DNA from 2 places in the Streptomyces sp. NPDC093546 genome. Region 2 is predicted to be linked to the other one. Evidence: riboswitches for the same ligand, from Rfam matches in the RefSeq annotation. Region 2 holds a riboswitch; the other holds the start of a gene.
The links. A riboswitch is a leader RNA that binds a small molecule or an ion and turns the genes downstream of it on or off. The one in region 2 is predicted to bind S-adenosylmethionine.
Positions count from the first base shown of each region.

Region 1 (11,849 bases), on a different contig from region 2:
GAGCAGCACCGGCGCGGCGAGCTCGGCGCCGTCGAAGACACAGGTGACCTCCGCGCCCGTACGGGCCGCCAGCGCCGAAAGGCCGCCGAGCAGCCGCAGCCGCTGCTTCTCCAGCGGCATGGTCGGATAGCCGGTCTTCGTGACGTTGTAGCCGTCCACCACCATGTGCGCCTGCGGCAGCGCCAGCAGCTGGTCGAGCAGCGCCGGATCGGTCTCCGACAGGGCGCGCGCCGCGATGTCCTTGGGCGACATCCGGCCCGGCGCGACCGCGTCGACGGTGTCCGCCGGGTGGACCGAGGCCGGCGGCAGCGCCAGCTCGCGGCGCAGGCCCTGCGCCGACTCCAGGACGGTGTCGAGCAGCAGCCGCAGCCGCATGTCCTCCACCGAGCGCCCCTCCCGGGCGGCCCGGCGGCTGGCCTCCAGGGCGGCCTCCGTCTCACCGAGCCGCGCCTTGAGACGGCGCGTCTCGCTCTCGGCGGCGGAGACCTGCGCGGCCGCCTCGGCCCGGATCGCGTCGATGTCCGCCTGCGTACGGCGCAGGGCGGCCTCGCCCCGCTTGACGTCACTCTGCGCGCTGCGGAGCTTGCGCTGAAGCGATTCGGCTTCCTTGCGGGCCGCGTCCAGCTCGGCGCGCAGCCGCTCCGTCTCGTTGCGCGTCTGCGTCCGCGCCTCGGCGAGCTCCGCGCGCAGCCGCTCCAGCTCGCGGCGGCCCTCCTCGTCGGCGCGCTCGGCGTCCGCCCGCTGGGCCTCCTCGCCGGCCGCGGCGACCAGCTTCGCCCAGCCGGCGGGGCGCAGCACATAGGCGGCCGCGGCGACGTCGACCGGGTCGGCGGCCGCCGGCGGCGCACCCGACTCGACCGCGCCGGCCAGTTCCGGCTGCGCATCCTTGAACCGCTCGCCGATCCGCTGCCGGAAGACCGGGTCGCCCTCCAGGGCGGCGGCCATGGCGTTGCCCGCGAACTTGACCCGGCGGGACGGGGTGAAACGGGCGTACTGCCGCAACTGCGCGGGCAGTTCCGCGACGGTCAGACCGCCGAAGGCGTCCGACACCAGCGCGACGACCCGGCGCCGCACCCCTTCGGGCAGCGGGCGGTCGAGCGCCTCGGCGGCGTCTCCGGCCGCGCCGGCCGGTTCAGCACCGCTTGCGGGCTGCTCCACGTTCTCACCCCACTACCCGTCGTCCTCGCCCCCGCCGGGCCTCCTGTCAGGAGGCGGCGTCCGGCCTGTCCACCAGCTCGATCTGGTCCACCGCGTTGCACCAGCGGCAGCGGACCGACTCGATGGTCTCACTGACCACCTCGCGCTCCTCGACCTTCGGCTCACCGGCAAGGTCCAGATGGACGTACTCGACGACCTTGGAAGACCTGGTCACGTCGAAGCGCGTCAGATTGCCGCAGAGCGCGCACCGCCAGCGGGTCGTCGCGGTCGGCATGGGAACCGTCGTCATGGGTTGCCGTCCTCTTTCGTGCCGGTCGTGCCGGGTGCCGAGCCCGCGGTGCGCCATCGAACTGCGGATGTACTGCCCGTAACCCTACGGCCTCACGGGTACCCCTGTGGCCCGGCGAGGCACCCTGTCCCACTCCCTCCCTTTACGTCATGATCTGTGCATGATCGAGCGGGGTCCGGTGGTGACGTATGGCGTGATGGCGGCCTCCTGTCTGATCTTCCTGATCAGTCCGGTGTCCGGTCTGAACCACGAGTACGGCACCAGTGACGCGCTGCTCGCGGCGCAGAGCGCGTACTTCCGGCGCTGGGGGGTGATCCCCGCCGAACTGCTGACCGGCACCCCCGGCGCGCTGCCGTCCCCGCTGACGGCCCTCTTCGTCCACGGCAGTTGGCTGCACCTCCTCGGCAACATGCTCTTCCTCTACGTCTTCGGCGCCATGGCCGAGGAACGACTGGGGCACCTGCAGTTCGCCCTCTTCTACCTCGGCTGCGGCTACCTCGCGCTCGTCGGGTACGCGGTGGCCCACGCGCACTCCGCGCAGACCCTCGTCGGAGGCTCGGGAGCGATCTCCGGAGTGCTCGGCGCCTTCCTGTACCTCTTCCCGAAGGCACGCGTCACCAGCCTCTTCCCCTTCCTCTTCTTCCTGCCGCTGCGGTTCCCCGCCTGGATCGTGCTGATCTTCTGGTGCGTCCTCCAGTGGCTGGCGGCCCGCGGCGCCGGCAGCGGGCCCGGCGTCGCGTACCTGGCGCACCTGGTGGGCTTCGGCCTCGGGTTCCTCTACGCGTGGGTCCGGTACGGGGGGAGGGCTAGAGTGAAAGCCCAGACAGCGGGCCCCGAGGGAGAAGGACAGCCGTGATCACCGCGATCGTGCTCATCAAGACCAGCGTGGACCGCATCCCCGAGATCGCCGAGTCGATCGCCTCGCTGGAGAACGTCAGCGAGGTCTTCTCCGTCACCGGCACGTACGACCTGATCGCCATGGTGCGCGTGGCCAAGCACGACGACCTGGCGGACGTCATCCCCGGCCGCATCAGCAAGATCCCGGGCGTCGAGGCGACGGACACGCACGTCGCGTTCCGCACGTACTCGCAGCACGACCTGGAGGCGGCGTTCGCGATCGGCCTCGACGCGTAGGTTGCTCGCGCGGGGGGCGTGGTCGCTGCCCGGTGGGCGGCTTTCCGCTGCGCAGGGCCTGGCGCTGGTGGCGATTGCTTGCTACCCGGTGGGCGCGGGGCGTCAGCCCCCGCGTACAACCGTCAACCTCGCGTAACGCTTCCCTCGTGAGGGGGGTGGGGCCGAAGCCCGGGGGCTCGTGGGGGCGCGGTCCGGGAGCATGCGGTTCATGAAGGAGCCTTCATCTCGCGCTCATTCGCGGCGGCGTACGCCGCGCTCAGGATGGGTGCATGGCCTTCACCCACCGCATGGCTACGCTCGCCGCCGTCGTCGCCATCCCCCTCGGGATCGCGGCGACCAGCTATGTGCTGACCGACTCCCCCGAGGCGCCCCACGTGCCACCCGAGGTGGAGTTGGACGCCACGCCGCGGCCGGGCGGGAGCGTGAGCACCGGCGCCGGCGCCGGGAGCCAGAGCCCCACCCCTACGGCCCCCGCGCCCGCGAGCCCCTCGCCCTCGGCGGTGCCGCCGAGCCGGACGTACGCGCCCGGCGGGACGCCCGGAGGCACGCCGACCGACGCCGTCGTGCCGGTCCCGCCCGCCGCGCCCGCGCCCGCCCCCGCGCCGGGGGACGACGACGATGACGACTTCGGTGACGACGCCCTTGACGAGAACTGACCGCCGCGTCTCCGCGCGCGTACGGATCCTGCTCTGGCTGCTCCTGGTGATGGCGGTGGCGCTCGCCGCCGTGGCGATGACCACGCGGTCGATCCTGCTGCGGGACGTGGACCACCGGATCAGCCAGCTGCTGACGCAGGAGACGCGGGAGTTCGCGAACTTCGTCGACCAGGGCGTGGACCCGGCCGACGGTGCCCGGTTCACCGAGCCGCGCCGCCTGCTCCAGGTGTTCCTGCAGCGCCAGTACTCCGACCCCGACGAGGAGCTGCTGGGCCTGACCGAGGGCACGGGCCCCGCGCCGGACGTGCTGCGCCAGCCGCGGGACATCGCGGAGGACATCGCCCTGTACCGGGACCGCGACGCGCTCGCGCGGATCTTCGCGGCGGACGCCCGCTCCGGCACGCTGGAGCGCCCGCAGGGCGAGGTGCGGTGGGCGAAGGTGCCGATCAGCCCGGCGGGCACGGCGCCGCGCGGCGCGTTCGTCGTGGCGTTCCACGCGGACCACGAACAGGCCATCGCCGCCGAGGCGTTCCGTACGCAGCTGGCGATCTCGGGCGTCGCGCTGCTGATGACGACCGGGATCGGCTGGGTCGTCGCGGGCCGGATCCTCGCGCCCGTACGGATCGTGCGGCAGACCGCCGCGCAGCTCACCGAGCAGGACCTGACGCGCCGGATCCCGGTGCAGGGCCGTGACGACATCGCGCTGCTAGCGGAGACGTTCAACGCGATGCTGGACCGGCTGGAGCGGGCGTTCGCCGCGCAGCGACAGTTCGTCGACGACGCCGGCCACGAGCTGCGCACCCCCATCACCATCGTGCGCGGGCACCTGGAGCTGATGGGCGACGACCCGGCCGAGCAGGCGGAGACCATCCGGCTGGTCACGGAGGAGCTGGACCGGATGAGCCGGATCGTGGAGGACCTGCTGCTGCTGGCCAAGGCCGAGCGCCCCGACTTCGTGGCGCCGGAGCCGGTCCAGCTGGGCGAGCTCACCGCCGACGTGTTCGTCAAGGCGCGGGCGCTCGGCGAGCGGGAGTGGGTGCTGGACGGCGTCACGGACCGCGAGGCCGAGCTCGACCCGCAGCGCATCACGCAGGCGATGGTCCAGCTCGCGCAGAACGCCGTCCAGCACACCGTGCCGGGCCAGCGGATAAGGATCGGGTCGCGGGAGGTGGAGGCCCGCGTCGAGCTGTACGTCGCCGACAGCGGCGTCGGCGTGCCGCCCGACGACGCCGGTGTGATCTTCGAGCGGTTCCGGCGCGGCACCGCCCGGCGGGGCACCCGCACCAGCGGCGGCGCGGGGCTCGGGCTGTCCATCGTGAAGGCCATCGCCGAGAGCCACCGGGGGCGCGTCGAGCTGCGTCCCACCGAGGGCGGCGGCGCCACCTTCGTACTCGTACTGGAGGAAGAGGACGAGTGAACCGCGTGCTGATCGCCGAGGACGAGGAGCGGATCGCCTCCTTCGTCGAGAAGGGGCTGCGTGCCAACGGCTTCACCACCACCGTCGCCGCCGACGGCGACACCGCGCTCGACTACGCCGTCACCGGCGGCTTCGACCTGATGGTGCTGGACATCGGGCTGCCGGGCCGGGACGGCTTCACGGTGCTGCGGGAGCTGCGCGAGGCGCGGGTGACGCTGCCGGTGATCGTGCTGACGGCACGGGACTCGGTGCGGGACACGGTCGCCGGGCTGGAGGGCGGCGCGGACGACTGGATGACGAAGCCGTTCCGCTTCGAGGAGCTGCTGGCGCGGGTACGGCTGCGGCTGCGCACCGCCGCCCGCGCGCCCGAGGTGACGGTGTTGCGCAGCGGCGACCTGAGCCTGGACCTGCGCACCCGGCGGGCGCGCGCGGAGGACCGGACCGTGGACCTGACGGCGCGTGAGTTCGTGCTGCTGGAGCTGTTCCTGCGCCATCCGGGCCAGGTGCTGTCGCGGGAGCAGATCCTGTCCCACGTATGGGGGTACGACTTCGATCCGGGGTCGAACATCGTGGACGTGTACGTGCGCAATCTGCGCAGGAAGCTGGGGGCGCGGCGACTTGAGACGGTACGCGGCATGGGTTACCGCATGCCGTGACGCCGGGCGTAGATGAACTTTCCTTCACCAAGGGCTCATTGAGGGCTCACGGCGGGTGGAAACACTCGATGGTGTGACGCTCTCCCTCAGCCGGGCGATGTGGCTGGGTGCCGCGCTCGGACTGTGCGCGGTGCTGGCCATACCGTCCTACTTCCCCGGTCTCGGCGCCGACGCGCGCCTCACCCTCGGGGTGTTCGTCCTCGCCACCGTCGCCTGGATCGCCACGCCCGTCGACGACACGTACATCGCGCTGGGCGCCGGGCTGGCGCTCACGGCGACCGGCGTGATCAGCAGCGAGACCCTCTTCGCGACGCTGGGCGACGAAACGATCTGGCTGCTGATCTGCGCGTTCGTGCTGGCGGCCGCGGTCACCCGGACGGGGCTCGCGGGGCGGGCGGCGGCCTTTCTGGTCAGCGGGGCCCGTACGGTGCGCCAGCTGGTCCACCTCACCACCGCCGCGCTGGTGGTGACGTCGTTCGCCGTCCCGGCCACCTCGGGGCGGGCCGCGCTCGCGCTGCCGGTGTTCCTGGCGCTGGCGAAGGTGCTGGCGGACCGGGGGCGGCTGGTGGTGATGCTGGCGCTGCTCTTCCCGACCGTCGTGCTGCTGTCCGCCGTCGCGACGCTGATCGGCGCGGGCGCGCATCTGATCACGGTCAACGTGCTGTGGGAGCAGTCGGGGCAGCGGCTGGGATTCGTGGAGTGGCTGCTGCTCGGCCTGCCGCTCGCGGTCGTCTCGTCCCATCTGGCCGCCGAGGCGGTGCTGCTGACCTCCACCTCGCGGGCCGACCGGAGCGGCCCGGTGCACATCACGGCCGCCGACATCGAGGCGCACTCCCCCGCGCCGGTGACCGGGCCGCTGAGCATCGCCGAGGCGCGCTGCGCGCTGCTGCTGGCCACGGTGGTGGTGCTGTGGTGCAGCGAGCCGCTGCACCGGGTGTCGCCCGCGGTCGTCGCGCTGATCGGCGCGGTGGTGGCGTCGTCGCCCGCGCTCGGCACCGTACGGCTCAAGGACGCGCTGCGGACGGTGCCGTGGCCGCTGCTGCTGTTCATGGCGGCGACGATGGCGATGGGTGTGGCGCTCTCGGACTCGGGGGCCGCGGGGTGGCTGGTGGCGGGGCTGCCGGTGGACGCGCCGCCGTGGCTGTTCCTCACCGTGGTCGTGGCGGTCTCCACCGCCGCGCATCTGGTGCTGCAGTCCCGCTCGGCCCGCTCCTCGGTGCTGGTGCCGCTGGTGGTGGCGGCCGCGGCGGCCGCCGGGGTCAATCCGGTCACGGCCGCGCTGGCGTCCACCGCCGCGGCCGGGTTCTGCCACACGCTGCCCGCGTCGGCCAAGCCGGTGGCCCTCTTCGCGGACGTACCGGACGGCGTGCCCACCTACGCGCCGCGCGACCTGCTGCGGCTGTCGGCCGTGCTGGCCCCGCTCACCGCGGGCGTGGTGCTGCTGTTCGCCCTGACCGTCTGGCCGCTGCTCGGCGTGCCCGTCCTCCTGGAGTCCCGCCCATGAGCCACTCGTACCGCATCGCCGTCGCGCCCAGCGGCTTCAAGGAGTCCCTGTCGGCGCGGCAGGCCGCCGAGTCCATCGCCGAGGGGGTGCGGCGGGTCCTGCCGGGCGCGCGGCTGGACCTGATCCCGCTGGTCGACGGCGGCGAGGGTACGGCGGAGGCGCTGGCCGCCGCGACCGGCGGGCGCCTGGTGGAGTGCGTGGCGACCGGGCCGCTGGGCTCACCCGTGAACAGCCACTTCGCGCTGCTGGGCGACGGCTCGGCGGTGGTGGAGATGGCCGCCGTCGCGGGCCTCGCGCTGGTGGGGCCCGGCCGCCGCGACCCCGGCGCCACGACCACGTACGGCGTCGGCGAACTGCTGCGCGCGGCCCTGGACTCCGGTGCCCGCCGCATCCTCGTCGGCTGCGGCGACTCCGGTACGTCGGACGGGGGTGCCGGGGCGCTCCAGGCGCTGGGCGTGCGCCTGCTCGACGCGGACGGCCGCGAACTCCCGCGCGGCGGCGCGGCTCTGGGGCGGCTCGCGGCCATCGACCCGAGCGGGCTCGACCCGCGCCTCGCGGAGGCCGAGCTGCTGGTGGCGTGCAACCCGTACAACGTGCTGTGCGGCGAGCGCGGCGTGGCCCGGGTCTTCGGCCCCCAGAAGGGCGCCTCCCCCGTTCAGGTGGAAGTCCTGTCGGCGGCTCTGGAGCACTGGGCGGCGGCGCTGACGGAGGCGTTCGCCCCGGCCGCCGACCTGCGCGGGGCGCCCGGAACCGGGGCGTCCGGGGGCCTGGGAGCGGGGCTCGCGGCGCTCGGGGCCCGGCTGCTGCCCCGGTTCGAGGTGCTGCTCGACGGGCTGGACCTCGACGCGCGCCTGGCCCGCGCGGACCTGGTCATCACGGGCGAGGGCGCCCTCGACGCGCAGACCGTGCGCGGGAAGATCCCCGGCGAGGTGGCGCGCCGCGCCCGGGAGGCCGGGGTGCCGGTCCTCGCGCTGGCCGGCACGCTGGGCCCCGGCGCCCGCGACGCGGGGCTCGACGCCTACGAGTCGCTCGCGCCCGGGCCCGTCCCGCTCCAGGAGGCCCTGGAGCGGGCGGCCGAGCTGCTGGCGGACGCGGCCGAGCGGGCGCTGCGCACGGTGCTGGTGGGCACGCGACTGGTCAGCCGCGGTCGGGCACACAACGCCCGTCCTCCGTACGGTAGTTCCACTTCGCCCCGTCCCGCACGAGCTCCTTCACGGCCCGAACGAACCGGTCGACGTGCTCATCCGGCGTCCCCGCCCCGAAGCTGACCCGGATCGCGTTGAGCGACTTCTCGCCGGGCGGCGCCGCCTCGGGCGCGCCGCACTCGCCGATCTGCTGCGGGTCGCTGCCGAGCAGGGTCCGCACGAGCGGGTGGGCGCAGAACAGGCCGTCGCGCACGCCGATGCCGTACTCGGCGGAGAGCGCCGCCGCGAAGTGCGAGCTGTTCCAGCCGTCGACCACGAAGGAGATGACGCCGACACGCGGGGCATCGTCGCCGAAGAGCGACAGCACCCGCACCTCGGGAACCTCTGCCAGGCCCTCGCGCACCTTGCCGATCAGGTACCGCTCGCGGGCCACCAGGTCGTCGAAGCCGGCCTCGGTGAGCGCCTTGCAGGCGGAGGCGATGGCGTACGCGCCGATGACGTTCGGCGAGCCGGCCTCGTGGCGGGCCGCGGTGGTGTGCCACTCGACGTCGACGCCGCCGTCGGCGCGCCGGGCCACCGTGCGGGAGGCGCCGCCGCCCGCCAGGTACGGCTCGGCCTCGCTCAGCCAGTCGGCCCGCCCGGCGAGCACGCCGGAGCCGAAGGGCGCGTACAGCTTGTGCCCGGAGAAGGCGACCCAGTCGACGTCCAGCTCGCGCACGGAGACCGGGTGGTGGGGCGCCAACTGGGCTGCGTCCAGCACGATGCGCGCGCCGTGCGCGTGGGCGGCGGCGGCGAGCTCCCGCACCGGCCACAGCTCGCCGGTGACGTTGGACGCGCCGGTGACGCAGACGAGGGCCGGGCCGTAGGGGTCGCGGTCGGCGAGCGCCCGCTCCAGTGTGTCGACCGTCTCGCCCGGCGTGCGGGGCGCGTTGAGGTAGGTGACGCGGGCGTCCCTCCAGGGCAGCAGCGAGGCGTGGTGCTCGGTCTCGAAGACGAAGACCTGGCAGTCGGCGGGCAGGGCGGCGGCCAGCAGGTTCAGCGAGTCGGTCGTGGAGCGGGTGAAGACGATCTGGTCGTCCTCGCGGCAGTCGAGGAACTCGGCGACGGTGGCGCGGCTGTTCTCGAACAGGTCGGTCGACAGCTGCGAGAGGTACCCGGCGCCCCGGTGCACGCTGCCGTAGTACGGGGCGTACGCGGCGACGTCGTCCCACACCCGCTGCAGCGCGGGCGCGCTGGCGGCGTAGTCGAGCGCGGCGTAGGTGACCTCGCCACCGGTGACGAGCGGCACGGTGACATCCCGGCCCAGAACGGGCAGCGGCGTACAAACGGACTGGTCGGCGGCAGCGGTGAAGACAGACATGGCGAACTCCCGTACAGGGCAGGCGAATTCCACGCGTCAACGCACAGGGGTGCGGACGCGACGGAAGGAAAAAGGGGATGCCGAAGAAGGGGCGAGACGCCCTATCGCATTCGCTTGCTCACGAGACTGCTCCCTCGAGGACCAGGACCCCAGGGTGTGCAGGGGTCCGCGCTTGCCGCAGACCTCGCTGCCTGCGACCTGGTCTTCACCCGGGGCACCCCGCCACGGACGGAGGGTTGCCGGACAGCGGGCCGGGGCCGTAGTCGCTGTCACTCATGACCTTGAATGGCATCTTGCCATACGTCTCGGCATGCGCAAGGCGCAGTCCGCCATCCGGACTGCGCCTTGCCTCACACCTACGCCCGCTCGCGCGTTCAGCGGTGACTGGCCTCCACCCACCGGTCGAGGGCCGCGCGCGCCGCGCCGGAGTCGATCGACTCGGCCGCCTTGGCCATGCCCGCCCGGATCTGGTCGGCGAGCGGCGCGTCCGTCGGCTCCAGCGCCACCAGCGCCGCCGCCGAGTTGAGCAGCACCGCGTCCCGCACCGGCCCGGTCTCCCCGGCGAGCAGCCGGCGCGCCACGTCGGCGTTGTACGAGGCGTCCGCCCCGCGCAGGGCCTCGACCGGTACGAGCGCGATGCCCACGTCCCGCGGGTCGAAGGCCTCCTCGCGCACGGCCCCGTCGCGTACCACCCACACCTTCGAGGTGGCGGTGGTGGTCAGCTCGTCCAGCCCGTCGTCGCCGCGGAAGACCAGTGCGGAGGAGCCGCGCTCGGCGAGGACCCCGGCCAGGATGGGCGCCATGCGGGCGTCCGCCACACCGGTGGCCTGGGCCTTGACCCGGGCGGGGTTGGTGAGCGGGCCGAGGAAGTTGAAGGTGGTGCGGATGCCGAGCTCCTTGCGGGCGGCGGCCACGTGGCGCAGCGCGGGGTGGAACTTCACCGCGAAGCAGAAGGTGACGCCGGCTTCCTCGGCGACCTCGGCGACCCGCCGGGGCGTCAGCTCCAGATTGACGCCCAGCTTCTCCAGGACGTCCGAGGCGCCGGAGGCGGAGGACGCGGCGCGGTTGCCGTGCTTGACGACCTTGGCGCCGGTGCCGGCGACGACGATCGCCGACATGGTGGAGATGTTGACGGTCTTGGCGCCGTCGCCGCCCGTGCCGACGATGTCGACGGACGGGCCGGGCACCTCGATCAGGTTGGCGTGCGCGTACATCGTCCGGACGAGGCCGGAGATCTCCTCGACGGTCTCGCCCTTGGCGCGCAGCGCCACCGCGAAGCCGGCGATCTGGGCGTCGGTGGCCTCGCCGCGCATGATGCGGTCCATCGCCCACGCCGTGTCGTCGGCGCTCTGGTCGCGGCCCTCGAGCAGGCCGTTCAACACCACGGGCCAGGAGCGGCCCGCCGAGCTCGGTCCTCCAGCGGGTTGCACAGCGCTCATGGTCGCTCCTGGTGTCCGTGTGTACGGGGATGACCACAGCCTATCGAGCCACGGGCACGGCACAGAGCCCCGTCCGGTGAATGGACGGGGCTCTGTGCGGTGTGGCGACCGTGAGGTCAGGCGGCGAGTGCCGGTCGATCAGTGGTGGCCGTGGCCACTGGTGATCTCCTTGTACTCCTCCACGCTGGCCTTCGGGATCTGGTTGCCGTCGCCGAAGTAGCCCTTGCTGAGCTTGGCGCGGAGCTTCTCCGTGCGGGTCGGCTTGCGCTCGACGCCGTTCTCGTCGACCGTCGGGCCGATCTCGGCCGGCGTGTACTGCTCGTGCGCGGTGAGCGCGTGCAGCTGGGCCTGGCTGAGGGGCTCGTGGATCTCGACGAACTCGCCGTGCGGCAGGCGCTTGATGATGCCGGTCTCCCGGCCGTGCAGCACCTTGTCCTTGTCGCGCCGCTGCAGACCCAGGCAGATCCGCTTGGTGACGACGAAGGCGATGACCGGACCGAGGAAGAAGAAGATCCGGACGAACCACGTGATCGCGTTGATCGACAGGTGGAAGTGGGTGGCGAAGATGTCGTTGCCGCCACCGATCAGCATGATCATGTACGCGGTCACCCAGGCGACACCGAGCGCGGTCCGGGTCGGCGCGTTGCGGGGCCGGTCCAGCAGGTGGTGCTCCCGCTTGTCACCGGTGATCCACGACTCGATGAACGGGTACAGCGCGATCGCGGCGAGCATGATGCCGAAGACGACCAGCGGGATGAACACACCCAGGACGAGCGTGTGACCCCACAGGTTGATCTCCCAGCCCGGCATGACACGGATCAGACCCTCGGCGAAGCCCATGTACCAGTCGGGCTGGGCGCCGGTGGACACCTGGTCCGGGCGGTACGGGCCGAGCGCCCAGATCGGGTTGATCGTGAACAGCGCCGCGATGATCGAGATGACACCGAAGACCAGGAAGAAGAAGCCTCCGGCCTTGGCCATGTACACCGGCAGCAGCGGCATGCCGACGACGTTCTTGTTCGTCCGGCCGGGGCCGGGGAACTGCGTGTGCTTGTGGTAGAAGACCAGGATCAGGTGCGCCACCACGAGGC
Region 1 is NZ_JBIWJG010000004.1:223,410-235,258, reverse strand. It holds gene ACIRNI_RS10740 (NYN domain-containing protein) at 1-1,158, opposite strand, end outside; gene ACIRNI_RS10735 (hypothetical protein) at 1,205-1,447, opposite strand; gene ACIRNI_RS10730 (rhomboid family intramembrane serine protease) at 1,608-2,303, shown strand; gene ACIRNI_RS10725 (Lrp/AsnC family transcriptional regulator) at 2,300-2,581, shown strand; gene ACIRNI_RS10720 (small hydrophilic protein) at 2,851-3,237, shown strand; gene ACIRNI_RS10715 (sensor histidine kinase) at 3,200-4,654, shown strand; gene ACIRNI_RS10710 (response regulator transcription factor) at 4,651-5,310, shown strand; gene ACIRNI_RS10705 (SLC13 family permease) at 5,408-6,814, shown strand; partial or broken gene ACIRNI_RS10700 (glycerate kinase) at 6,811-7,994, shown strand; gene ACIRNI_RS10695 (aminotransferase class V-fold PLP-dependent enzyme) at 7,952-9,319, opposite strand; SAM riboswitch class IV at 9,483-9,600, opposite strand; gene trpD (anthranilate phosphoribosyltransferase) at 9,694-10,758, opposite strand; gene ACIRNI_RS10685 (cytochrome bc complex cytochrome b subunit) at 10,897-11,849, opposite strand, start outside.
Region 1: another riboswitch for S-adenosylmethionine. It lies ahead of ACIRNI_RS10695 (aminotransferase class V-fold PLP-dependent enzyme); the one in region 2 lies ahead of thrC (threonine synthase).

Region 2 (11,849 bases):
TGCCCGACTGCATGACCTTCTCCAGCAGCGGGAGGAGGTCCTTCACGGAGGAGATCTTGGAGTTGACGATCAGGATGTACGGGTCCTCGAGCGAGGCCTCCATACGCTCCATGTCGGTGGCGAAGTACGCCGAGATGTAGCCCTTGTCGAAGCGCATACCCTCGGTGAGCTCCAGCTCCAGACCGAAGGTCTGGGACTCCTCGACGGTGATGACGCCTTCCTTGCCGACCTTGTCCATGGCCTCGGCGATGAGCTCGCCGATCTGGGTGTCGGCGGCGGAGATGGAGGCGGTGGAGGCGATCTGCTCCTTCGTCTCGACCTCCTTCGCCTGGTCGAGCAGCGCACCGGAGACGGCCTCGACGGCCTTCTCGATGCCGCGCTTCAGCGCCATCGGGTTGGCGCCGGCGGCGACGTTGCGCAGACCCTCGCGGACGAGCGCCTGGGCGAGGACGGTCGCGGTGGTCGTGCCGTCACCGGCGACGTCGTCCGTCTTCTTGGCGACTTCCTTGACCAGCTCGGCGCCGATCTTCTCGTACGGGTCCTCGAGCTCGATCTCCTTGGCGATGGAAACACCATCGTTGGTGATCGTGGGGGCGCCCCACTTCTTCTCGAGGACGACGTTGCGACCCTTGGGGCCCAGGGTCACCTTGACGGCGTCGGCGAGCTGGTTCATGCCGCGCTCGAGGCCGCGCCGTGCCTCCTCGTCGAACGCGATGATCTTGGCCATGTGAAGTGGTCCTCCCGGACTGGGGTGGATGCTCCGGACCGCGCTGGCGCCCGCGACGGACGGCCTGCATGCCCCTGTGGTTCCTTGCCCCACCGGCCTGCGGACCTCACCGACTCGGTCCTTCGTTGTCACTCTCACCTTCAGAGTGCTAACGCCAATGATTAGCACTCGACCCCTGCGAGTGCAAGCTCCTCCCGTGGATCGGGAGCCTTCGATCCACTACGCGTGTGCGCGTACGCGCACGCGCGAGGGGCCCGCATCCTGTGCGGATGCGGGCCCCTCGGCACCACTGTGAAAGTCGCTGGCCGAATCGCGCCTGCTACTAGCCGGCGAGCTTGACCATGTCCGCCTGCGGACCCTTCTGGCCCTGCGAGATCTCGAACTCGACTCGCTGACCTTCTTCCAGGGTGCGGTAGCCGTCCATCTGGATCGCGCTGTAGTGGACGAATACATCCGCACCACCGTCGACCGCGATGAAGCCGTACCCCTTCTCCGCGTTGAACCACTTGACGGTGCCCTGAGCCATGCCTAACTCCCCTATTACTGGCCCTTGCACAGGACCGCACTTCGCGGACCCGGGTCAGACCTCACCCGCTGACAGGAACGGGCGTGCGCCGGAACGCGTCGACCGCCGCTGAATGTATCTGTCCAACTGCCGTCTGCAACAGGTCAATCGGACGAGAATTCCGAGCACGCGTGAACGGAAAATTAGGCGGAATTCGCCAGAACCCCGGGCAAGTCGGGCCCGGCAAAGCGCACATTCGGCGCATCAGGCACGGGTACTTTGACTGCATCTTGTCGCGCCGGGGCGTGAATTCATATGCGCGTGACATGACCGGCGGCGGGGGCTTCCCCAACTCTACCGCGCTCAACCATGCAGAAATGCCCCCTGCGCACAGCGTGCGGAGGGGGCAATTCCGGAAAGCGCTATCAGCGAACTAGCAGCCGCCGGCCACGGCGGGAATGATCGACACGCCCGCGCCGTCCGGCGTGGCGGTCTCCAGACCCTGCTCGAAGCGGACGTCGTCGTCGTTGACGTACACGTTGACGAAGCGGCGCAGCTTGCCCTGGTCGTCCAGGACGCGGGCGGCGATGCCCGGGTGGTTCTTCTCCAGCGACTCGATGACCTCGGCGAGGGTCGCGCCCTCCGCCTTCACCTCGGCCTGGCCGCCCGTGTACGTGCGGAGGATGGTGGGGATGCGCACGTTGACGCTCATGTCGTGATGCCTTTCAGTACGAGCGGTACGAGCCCGGTACGGAGTGGGGGGCGGTCAGGCCAGGCCCGCGTCGCGGAACGCGTCCAGGCTCGGGCGGATGACGGCGGTCGCCTGCGAGGTGTCGGCCACGGCGTCGAGGGTCTTCAGGCCGTCGCCCGTGTTGAGCACGACCGTGGTCAGGGACGGGTCGAGCCGACCGGCCTCGACCAGCTTCTTCGTCACGCCCACGGTCACACCGCCCGCCGTCTCGGCGAAGATGCCCTCCGTACGGGCCAGCAGCTTGATCGCGTCGACCACCTGCTCGTCGTCGACGTCCTCGACCGCGCCGCCCGTGCGGCGGGCGATGTCCAGGACGTACGGGCCGTCGGCGGGGTTGCCGATGGCGAGCGACTTGGCGATGGTGTTCGGCTTCTGGGGCCGTACGACGTCGTGACCGGCCTTGAAGGCCGCCGACACCGGGGAGCAGCCCTCCGCCTGGGCGCCGAAGATCTTGTACGGCTTGTCCTCGACCAGGCCCAGCTTGATGAGCTCCTGCAGACCCTTGTCGATCTTCGTCAGCTGCGAGCCGGAGGCGATCGGGATGACGATCTGGTCCGGCAGCTTCCAGCCGAGCTGCTCGCAGATCTCGTACGCGAGCGTCTTCGAGCCCTCGGCGTAGTACGGGCGGAGGTTGACGTTCACGAAGCCCCAGCCCTCGCCGAGCGGGTCGCCGATGAGCTCGGAGCAGAAGCGGTTGACGTCGTCGTAGTTGCCCTCGATGCCGACGAGCTCTCCGCCGTACACGGCGGCCATGACGACCTTGCCCTGCTCCAGGTCGTGCGGGATGAACACGCAGGAGCGGAAGCCGGCCCGGGCGGCGGCGGCGCCGACCGCGCCCGCCAGGTTGCCGGTGGAGGAGCAGGACAGGGTGGTGAAGCCGAAGGCGCGGGCGGCCTCCAGGGCCTGGGCGACGACGCGGTCCTTGAAGGAGTGCGTCGGGTTGCCGGAGTCGTCCTTGACGAAGAGCTTGCCGGGCTCGACGCCGAGCTCGCGGGCGAGGTTGTCGGCCTGGACGAGCTTGGTCCAGCCCGGGTTCAGGTTCGGCTTGTCCGCGACGTCGGCGGGGACGGGCAGCAGCGGTGCGTACCGCCAGATGTTGGCGGGCCCGGCCTCGATGCGCTTGCGCAGGGCCTCGGGGTCGCCGCTCGGCAGGTCGTACGCGATCTCGAGCGGCCCGAAACAGTGCTCGCAGGCGAAGATGGGGCCGAGGGCGAAGCGCTCGCCGCATTCGCGACAGGAGAGGGCGGACGCGGGCCCGAGGTCGACGTTCTTGCTGGTGTCGGCGGCGGTGCCGGGAGCGGCGTCCGAGGGGGAGACAGTCTGTACAGCCATGGAGGCGAGGCCCTTTCTCCTCATCTTCCTCATGGCGCACTTCGCCATGAGACGGATTTGGCACCTTCCCTAGCCGGGGCCTCGCGTTGCGCAGATGTGCGAGTGCCGACTGGAGGGTTGCCGGGGCTTCAACGGGCCGTATCCCTCTGCCCCTCTGGATGAGCGGTATTCGATTGTGTGCGCGGGGGACCCGACATGTGTCGGCCGTCCGCGTTGTTCAAGACTGTAACCGAACCCCTGGACGCTTGAGATGGTCGTCCGATACGCGAGATGGAGATCACGTGCTGGAAGAGGTGGAGCGCTGGCTGGACCGGCGGTCCTGGTCCGTTTCGGAGCGACCGCTCGACCAGCTGCTCGCGGCGAAAGGCGGGACGACCGTGAGCGTGGTGCTGCCGGCGCTCAACGAGGAGGCGACGGTCGGCGAGATCGTCACCGTGATCCGCCGCGAGCTGATGTCGAGGGCCGTGCCGCTGGTGGACGAGCTGGTGGTGATCGACTCGGGCTCGACCGACCGTACGGCGGAGGTGGCGCGCGCGGCCGGGGCGCGGGTGGAGCACCGGGACGCGATACTCCCCCGGATACCGGCGCTGCCCGGCAAGGGCGAGGTGCTGTGGCGGTCGCTGCTCGTGACGAGCGGCGACATCGTGTGCTTCGTCGACTCCGACCTGATCGACTTCTCGGCGGACTTCGTGTCGGGGATCGTCGGGCCGCTGCTGACGAACTCGTCCGTGCACTTCGTGAAGGCGATGTACGACCGGCCGATGGCGGGCCCCGCAGGCCAGGGCTCCCCGGGCCAGGGCGGGCGGGTGACGGAGCTGGTGGCGCGGCCGCTGCTGAACCTGCACTGGCCGCAGCTGGCCGGGTTCGTCCAGCCGCTGGGCGGCGAGTACGCGGCGCGGCGCTCGCTGCTGGAGCGGCTCCCGTTCCCGGTGGGGTACGGGGTGGAACTGGGCCTGCTGGTGGACGCGCTGCACACGGTGGGGCTCGACGCCCTCGCCCAGGTGGACGTGGGGGTGCGCAAGCACCGGCACCAGGACGACCGGGCGCTGGGGCGGATGGCGGCGGCGATCTACCGGACGGCGCAGCTGCGGCTGTCGCGGGGGCACCTGGTGCGGCCGCGGCTGACGCAGTTCGACCGGGGCGAGGCGGGGTTCGTGCCGCGGACGCACGCGGTGGACACGGAGGAACGGCCTCCGATGGCGAGTGTGGCGGAGTACACACGGCGGCGGCGCGTGGCGTGACGGGCGTACGTTTGAGCGTTTCGGCTACGGGCTAGGTTCGTCTCCATGGCGCCCCAGATTCTCGTTGCTTCGAACAGAGGTCCGGTCAGCTACGTGCCGCGTGCGGACGGCACGCTCGACGCCCGGCGCGGCGGGGGCGGGCTCGTGTCGGGCCTGTCCGCGATCGGTCCGGACGCGGGGGCGCTGTGGGTGTGCGCCGCGCTGAGCGACGGCGACCGCGAGGCGGTGCGGCGCGGGATCAGCGAGCCCGGCGTGCGGATGCTCGACATCGACGCGGCGACGCACGCGGCGGCGTACAACGGCATCGCGAACTCCGTGCTGTGGTTCGTGCACCACATGCTGTACCAGACGCCGCTGGAGCCCGTGTACGACGCGGAGTTCCGGCGCCAGTGGGACGCGTACCGGCTCTACAACCGGGCCTTCGCGGCGGCGCTGGCGGCGGAGGCGGACCGGGGCGCGACGGTGATCATCCAGGACTACCACCTGGCGCTCGCCCCCGGCATGCTGCGCGAGCTCCGTCCCGACCTGCGGATCGGGCACTTCTCGCACACGCCGTGGGCGCCGCCGGAGTACTTCCGGATGCTGCCCGACGACATCGCCGAGGAGCTGCTGCTCGGCATGCTCGGCGCGGACCGCCTCGGCTTCCTCACCTCGCGGTGGCGGCGCGCCTTCCAGGACTGCTGCCAGGTGGTGCTCGGCCACTACGACGGGATGGCGTACTGGCCCCGGGACCAGGAGCCGAGCTTCGAGTACCGCATCCCGGGCCACCAGCGGCGGCGGACGTACCTGGGCGTGCACGGGCTGGGCGCGGACGCGGACTTCCTGCGGGAGCGGTCGCGGCGGGCGGACGTGGACGAGCGGATGGCGGCGCTGCGGGAGCAGATCGGTCCCGACCGCAAGACGATCGTCCGCGTGGACCGCACGGAGCTGTCCAAGAACATCGTGCGCGGGCTGCTGGCGTACCGCACGCTCCTGGAGCAGCGCCCCGAGTGGCGCGAACGGGTGGTCCACCTCGCCTTCGCCTACCCCTCGCGGCAGGACCTGCCCGTGTACCGCGAGTACACGGCGCGGGTGTCGCAGCTCGCGGACGAGATCAACGCGGAGTACGGCCGCGACGGCTGGACCCCGGTGATCCTCCACGTCGAGGACGACTTCGCCCGCTCGCTGGCCGCGTACCGCCTCGCGGACGTGGCCCTGGTCAACCCCATCCGCGACGGCATGAACCTCGTCGCCAAGGAGGTCCCGGTCGTCTCCGACCACGGCTGCGCGCTGGTGCTGTCGCGGGAGGCGGGCGCGTACGAGGAGCTGCGCGACGAGGCGGTCACGGTGAACCCCTACGACGTGACCGGCACCGCCGAGGCCCTCCACGAGGCCCTGACGATGCCGACGGCGGAACGCGACGAACGCACGAAGCGCCTCGCCGCGGCGGCGACGGCGCTTCCGCCGCACCAGTGGTTCCTGGACCAGCTGCACGCGCTGCGGGAGCTGGGGTAGTTCCCGGGGGCTGACGCCCCCGGTTCGGGGGCGTCAGCCCACCCGCCGGGCCAGCGCCCCCAGGAAGTCGACCACCGCCGGCGGGCCCGGGACGGCCAGGTCCGCGCGGGTGGCGAGGTCCGGGACCTCGGCGCTGGCGCTGCAGACCAGGAGGCCCGGCGTGCCGTCGGAGCGGAGTTTCTCGACGGCGGCGAAGGCGGGGAGGTCGCCGAGGTCGTCACCCGCGTACACGACCGTGCCCGCGCCGGTGGCGCGGACGTGGTCGGTGAGGGCGACGCCCTTGTCCATGCCCGGGGGCCGCAGCTCCAGGACCAGGCGGCCGGGCTCCAGGACCAGGCCGTGGCGGGTGGCGAGCTCGGCGAGGGGTTCGCGCAGGGCGTCGAACGCGGCCTGCGGGTCCTCCGCGCGGCGGGTGTGGACCGCGACCGCGCGGCCCTTCTCCTCCGTCCAGGTGCCGCGCCACGCGCCCGCCCGGTCCAGGACGCCGGGCAGCTCCGCGCGGACGGCCGCGACGCCGGGGTGCTCCGGGGCCGCGCGGACCGTGCCGGTGACGGCGTCCCAGCGCTCGGCGCCGTAGTGGCCGAGGACCACGAGGTGTTCCAGGCCCGGTACGCCGGCGAAGCCGCCGTACCGCACCGCCACACCGGCCGGGCGGCCGGTGATCACCGCGATGGACGCGACGTGCGGCGCCAGCGCCGCGAGGGCGGCGACCGCGCCGGGGTGGGCGCGCGCCTGCTCGGGGTCGTCGACGATCTCGGCGAGGGTGCCGTCGAAGTCGAGGCCGACGACCGCCCGCTCGGGATGGGCCAGGAAGGAGTCGAGGCCCTCGCGGCCGGCGGCGGTGGTGGGGCTGGGGAGGAAGTCCTGTGAGTCCTGTGGGGTACCCATGGGCGGAAACCTATCCAGCTCCACCGGTGCACACACCTACCGGCGCGCCTCCCGCGCCGCCCGCACCCGCCGCAGCCGGTTGACCGTCACCGGGTCGTGCTCCAGGGCGCGGGGGTCGTCGAGGAGGGCGTTGAGCAGCTGGTAGTAGCGCGTCGGCGACAGGCCCAGCTGCTCCCGGATCGCCCGCTCCTTCGCGCCGGGGCCCGGCCAGGAGCGGCGCTCCATGGCGAGGACGGCCCGGTCGCGAGCACTGAGGTCGGCGGTCATATGAAGAACATAGCTACTTCGGCTACTCGGCCGCTTCCGCGTCCTTCGCCGTCTTCGCTATCCCCTGGAGCACCGCCTCCGGGTCCCCGTCGGGCGCGACCGCCTCGCCGATGTTCCGCTTGACGCTCTCGCTGACCTTCGCCCACGAGGTCTCGCCCACCGGGTACAGCTCCGACGTGGGCAGGGCGTCCAGGAACGCCTTCAGGTCCGCGTGCTCCGGATCGGCGGACATCGCGCTGTTCGCGGTGACGGTCACCGGGAGGATGTCGTAGCGGTCGGAGAACTCCAGCACGTTCTTGTCCTGGTAGACGAAGTCCAGGAACGCGCCGGCCTCCCGCCGGTGGCCGTTCTGCTTGAACGCCATCATCCAGTCGGCGACGCCCATCGCCGCCTTGGCCTTGCCGTCGACGCCCGGCAGCGGCACCGTGCCGACCTTCACGCCCGCCTTCTCGGCCGTCTGCATCAGCGTCGGGTGGCCGTTGAGCATGCCGACCTCGCCGCGCGTGAAGGCGTCGAACGCCTGCTGCCGGTCCAGCTTGCCGGGCGCGACGGGCCCGGTCAGGCCGGGGCCGACGAGCTCGTCCTTGAGCCACGTGAAGGTCTTGACGTTGTCGACGGAGTCGATCTCGTACGAACCGCCGCTGTCGTCGCGGTAGCCGCCGCCCCCGCTGAGCATCCACTGCATGGTCTCGGCCTGGGCCTCCTCGGAGCCCAGCGGCAGCGCGAAGGGGTACTTGACGCCCTCGTCCTTCAGCTTGCGCGCGGCCGCCGCGATGTCGGCCCAGTTCTTCGGCGGTTCGACGCCCGCCTTGGCGAAGAGGCCCTCGTTGAAGAAGAGCAGCCGCGTGCTGGCGGCGAACGGCATGCCGTACTGCACCCGGTCGACCTCGCCGGCCCGGGCGAGCAGCGGCAGGAACCTGGCCTGGGTGGGGACGGAAAGCAGCTCCTCCGCCTTGTAGAGCTTGCCCTGCTTGGCGTAGTCGGCGTACGCGCCGATCTGCGCGAGGTCGGGGGCCTCGCCGCGGTTCACCATCTCGGCGACCTCGCGGTCGACGTCCTTCCAGGAGAGCACCTTCACATCGATCTTGATGTGCGGGTGGCTCTTCTCGAACTCCCTGGCAACGTTGTCCCAGTACGCCTGCGACGTGTTGGAGGCGTTGCTTCCGTAGTCGGCGGCGACCAGCTTGAGGGTGACGTCCTTGGAGTCACCCGCCCCGCAGGCCGACAGGCTCGCCGCCATGCCGAGTGCGGCTACCGCCGCGGTCAGTCCCAGAGAGCGGCGTCGCTGCACAGCCTTGTCCCACCTTCATTCACCTACCGAGGGGATGAGGTCTACACCACTGGGTATCGCTTCCACAACTCCGGTCTGCTAGACCGGCAGGGACCTGTACGCGTACGACGCCGTAGGAGTCCCTCGCATGTCCCGTACCGCAGCAGAGATTGCCACCCAGCCGGCCTGCTGGCGCCGCGCCGCCGAGGCCGCCGCGTCGTTCGGGGAGGGGCTGCCGCGCCCCGGCGAGCGGGTCGCCGTGACGGGGTGCGGCACGTCGTGGTTCATGGCGATCGCGTACGCGGCGCTGCGGGAGGCGGCGGGGCAGGGCGAGACCGACGCGTTCGCTGCCTCGGAGTTCCCGTCCTCGCGCGCGTACGACCGGGTCGTGGCGATCACCCGCTCCGGGACGACGACCGAGGTGCTGCGGCTGCTGGGCGAGGTGCGCGGGCGCGGGGTGCCGACGCTGGCGCTGACCGCCGACCCGAAGACACCGGTCATGGAGGCGGCGGACGCGGTCGCGGTGCTGGACTGGGCGGACGAGGAGTCGGTGGTCCAGACGCGGTTCGCGACGACGGCGCTGGCGTTCCTGCGGGCGGGCCTCGGCGATGCCGTACGCGGCGTCCCCGGTGTGAAGCCGGTCGCCGAGGCGGCGGTGGACGCGGAGCTGGCGGTGACGGAGCCGCTGCCGGAGGCGGTACTCGCGGCGGAGCAGTGGACCTTCCTGGGACGGGGCTGGGCGTACGGGCTGGCGCTGGAGGCGGGGCTGAAGATGCGCGAGGCGGCGGGCGCGTGGACGGAGGCGTACCCGGCGATGGAGTACCGCCACGGACCCATCGCGATCACCGGGCCGGGGCGGGTCGCGTGGGTCTTCGGCGCGCTGCCGGAGGGCCTGGCGGCCGAGGTCGCGCGGGTGGGCGGCACGCTGCACGCGCACGCGACGGCCGACCCGATGGCGGACCTGATCCGGGCGCAGCGGCTGGCGGTGGCGCTGGCGGAGGCGAAGGGGTACGACCCGGACCGGCCGCGCAACCTCACGCGGAGCGTGATCCTGTCGTCGTAGCCGTACGCCGTAGCCGTACGAAAAGCGTTTTGTATGCGGTGACAACAATCCTCGGAAGTGGACTAGACCTTTCACGGGTTCACGAGCCACACTGTCTCCGTGAGACGACACGTCATCGCCCTCGATGTGGGCGGCACCGGGATGAAGGCCGCCCTGGTCGGAGCCGACGGGGAGCTGCTGTACGAGGAGCGCCGCGCTACCGGCCGGGACCGCGGCCCCGACGCCGTCGTGGAGTCCATCCTCGGCTTCGCCGCCGACCTGCACGCCCACGGCCGCGAGCGGTACGGCACCGGCGCCCTCGCCGCCGGTGTCGCCGTGCCCGGCATCGTCGACCGCGACCGCGGCATCGCCGTCTACGCCGCCAACCTGGGCTGGCGCGACGTCCCGCTCCGCGCCCTGCTGGCGGAGCGGCTCGGCGGCCTGCCGGTCGCGCTCGACCACGACGTACGCACCGGCGGGCTCGCCGAGGGCCGCGTCGGGGCGGGACACGGAACCGACCGGTTCCTCTTCGTACCGCTGGGCACCGGCATCGCGGGCGCCATCGGCATCGGCGGCACCATCGAGGCCGGCGCCCACGGGCACGCCGGCGAGCTCGGCCACATCGTCGTCCGCCCCGGCGGCCCCGCGTGCGGCTGCGGCCAGCGCGGCTGCCTGGAGACCCTCGCCTCGGCCGCCGCCGTGAGCCGGGCCTGGGCGGCGGCCTGCGGCGATCCGGCCGCCGACGCGGCGGACTGCGCCAAGGCCGTCGCCTCGGGCGACGAGCGGGCCGTACGCGTGTGGCGCGAGGCGATCGACGCGCTCGCCGACGGGCTGGTCACGGTGCTCACCCTGCTGGACCCCCGCACGCTCATCATCGGTGGCGGTCTCGCCGAGGCCGGGGAAACGTTGTTCACACCCCTTCGGGCGGCCGTCGAGGAGCGGGTCACGTTCCAGAAGCTGCCCGCCATCGTGCCGGCGGCCCTCGGGGACACCGCCGGATGCCTGGGCGCGGGCCTCCTCGCCTGGGATCTGCTCTCCAAGGACCCTGCCCCTGACTCGGAGGTATCCGCCTGATGGCCGATCGCACTGTTCTCGCCGGCGCCCGCGTGGTGCTGCCGACCGGGATCGTCGACAGCGGGCGGGTGATCGTCGAGAACGGCCGGATCGCCGACCCGGCATCCGCCCCCGACGGTGTCCCGTCGGCCGACCTCGCCGGGCACTGGGTCGTCCCGGGCTTCGTCGACCTGCACAACCACGGCGGCGGCGGGGCCTCCTTCACCTCCGGCACCGTCGAGGAGGTCCTCAAGGGCGTCCACACGCACCGCCTGCACGGCACCACCACCGTCGTCGCCTCCACCGTCACCGGTGACATGGACTTCCTCGCGCACCGCGCCGGCGAGCTGTCCGAACTCGCCGAGCAGGGTGACATCGCCGGCATCCACTTCGAGGGCCCCTTCATCTCCCCCTGCCGCAAGGGCGCCCACAGCGAGGGCCTGCTGCGCGACCCGGACCCGGCGGAGGTGCGCAAGCTCGTCGACGCGGGGCGCGGCCACGCCAAGATGGTCACCCTCGCCACCGAACTACCCGGCGGCATCGACTCCGTACGCCTGCTCGCCGAGCACGGCGTGATCGCCGCCATCGGCCACACGGACGCCACGTACGAGCAGACCGTCGAGGCCATCGAGGCGGGCGCCACCGTCGCCACGCACCTCTTCAACGCCATGCCCCCGCTCGGCCACCGCGCCCCCGGCCCCATCGCCGCGCTCCTGGAGGACGAGCGGGTCACCGTCGAGCTCATCAACGACGGCACACACCTGCACCCGGCGGCTCTGGAGCTGGCGTTCCATCACGCGGGCGCCGGCCGGGTCGCGTTCATCACCGACGCGATGGACGCGGCGGGCTTCGGCGACGGCGTCTACCACCTCGGGCCGCTGGAGGTCGAGGTGCGCGAGGGCGTGGCCCGCCTGGTGGAGGGCGGCTCGATCGCGGGCTCCACGCTGACGCTCGACACCGCGTTCAGACGGGCCGCGACGGTCGACAAGCTGCCCGTCGAGGCGATCGTTCAGGCCATCTCCGCCAACCCGGCGAAGCTGCTCGGCGTGTACGACAAGGTCGGCTCACTGGAGCCGGGCAAGGACGCCGACCTGGTCGTCCTCGACGCCGACTTCACGCTCAAGGGCGTGATGCGCAAGGGCGAATGGGTGATTGCGCCGCAGCTGGGCTGAATTCGGCCCGCGTTGGCGCGGGGCGGCCGGCCGGGGTCTGGGCCAACCGCCCCGCGTTTGGCATGATCAGGGCCCGTAAGACGCCGAAACGACCGGGCTGGGGGTGT
Region 2 is NZ_JBIWJG010000003.1:102,582-114,430, reverse strand. It holds gene groL (chaperonin GroEL) at 1-727, opposite strand, end outside; gene ACIRNI_RS06930 (cold-shock protein) at 1,050-1,253, opposite strand; gene ACIRNI_RS06925 (ubiquitin-like small modifier protein 1) at 1,666-1,944, opposite strand; gene thrC (threonine synthase) at 1,999-3,339, opposite strand; SAM riboswitch class I at 3,333-3,480, opposite strand; gene ACIRNI_RS06915 (glucosyl-3-phosphoglycerate synthase) at 3,597-4,556, shown strand; gene ACIRNI_RS06910 (trehalose-6-phosphate synthase) at 4,602-6,050, shown strand; gene otsB (trehalose-phosphatase) at 6,084-6,938, opposite strand; gene ACIRNI_RS06900 (DUF3263 domain-containing protein) at 6,975-7,205, opposite strand; gene ACIRNI_RS06895 (extracellular solute-binding protein) at 7,228-8,445, opposite strand; gene ACIRNI_RS06890 (SIS domain-containing protein) at 8,624-9,538, shown strand; gene ACIRNI_RS06885 (ROK family protein) at 9,680-10,591, shown strand; gene nagA (N-acetylglucosamine-6-phosphate deacetylase) at 10,591-11,742, shown strand.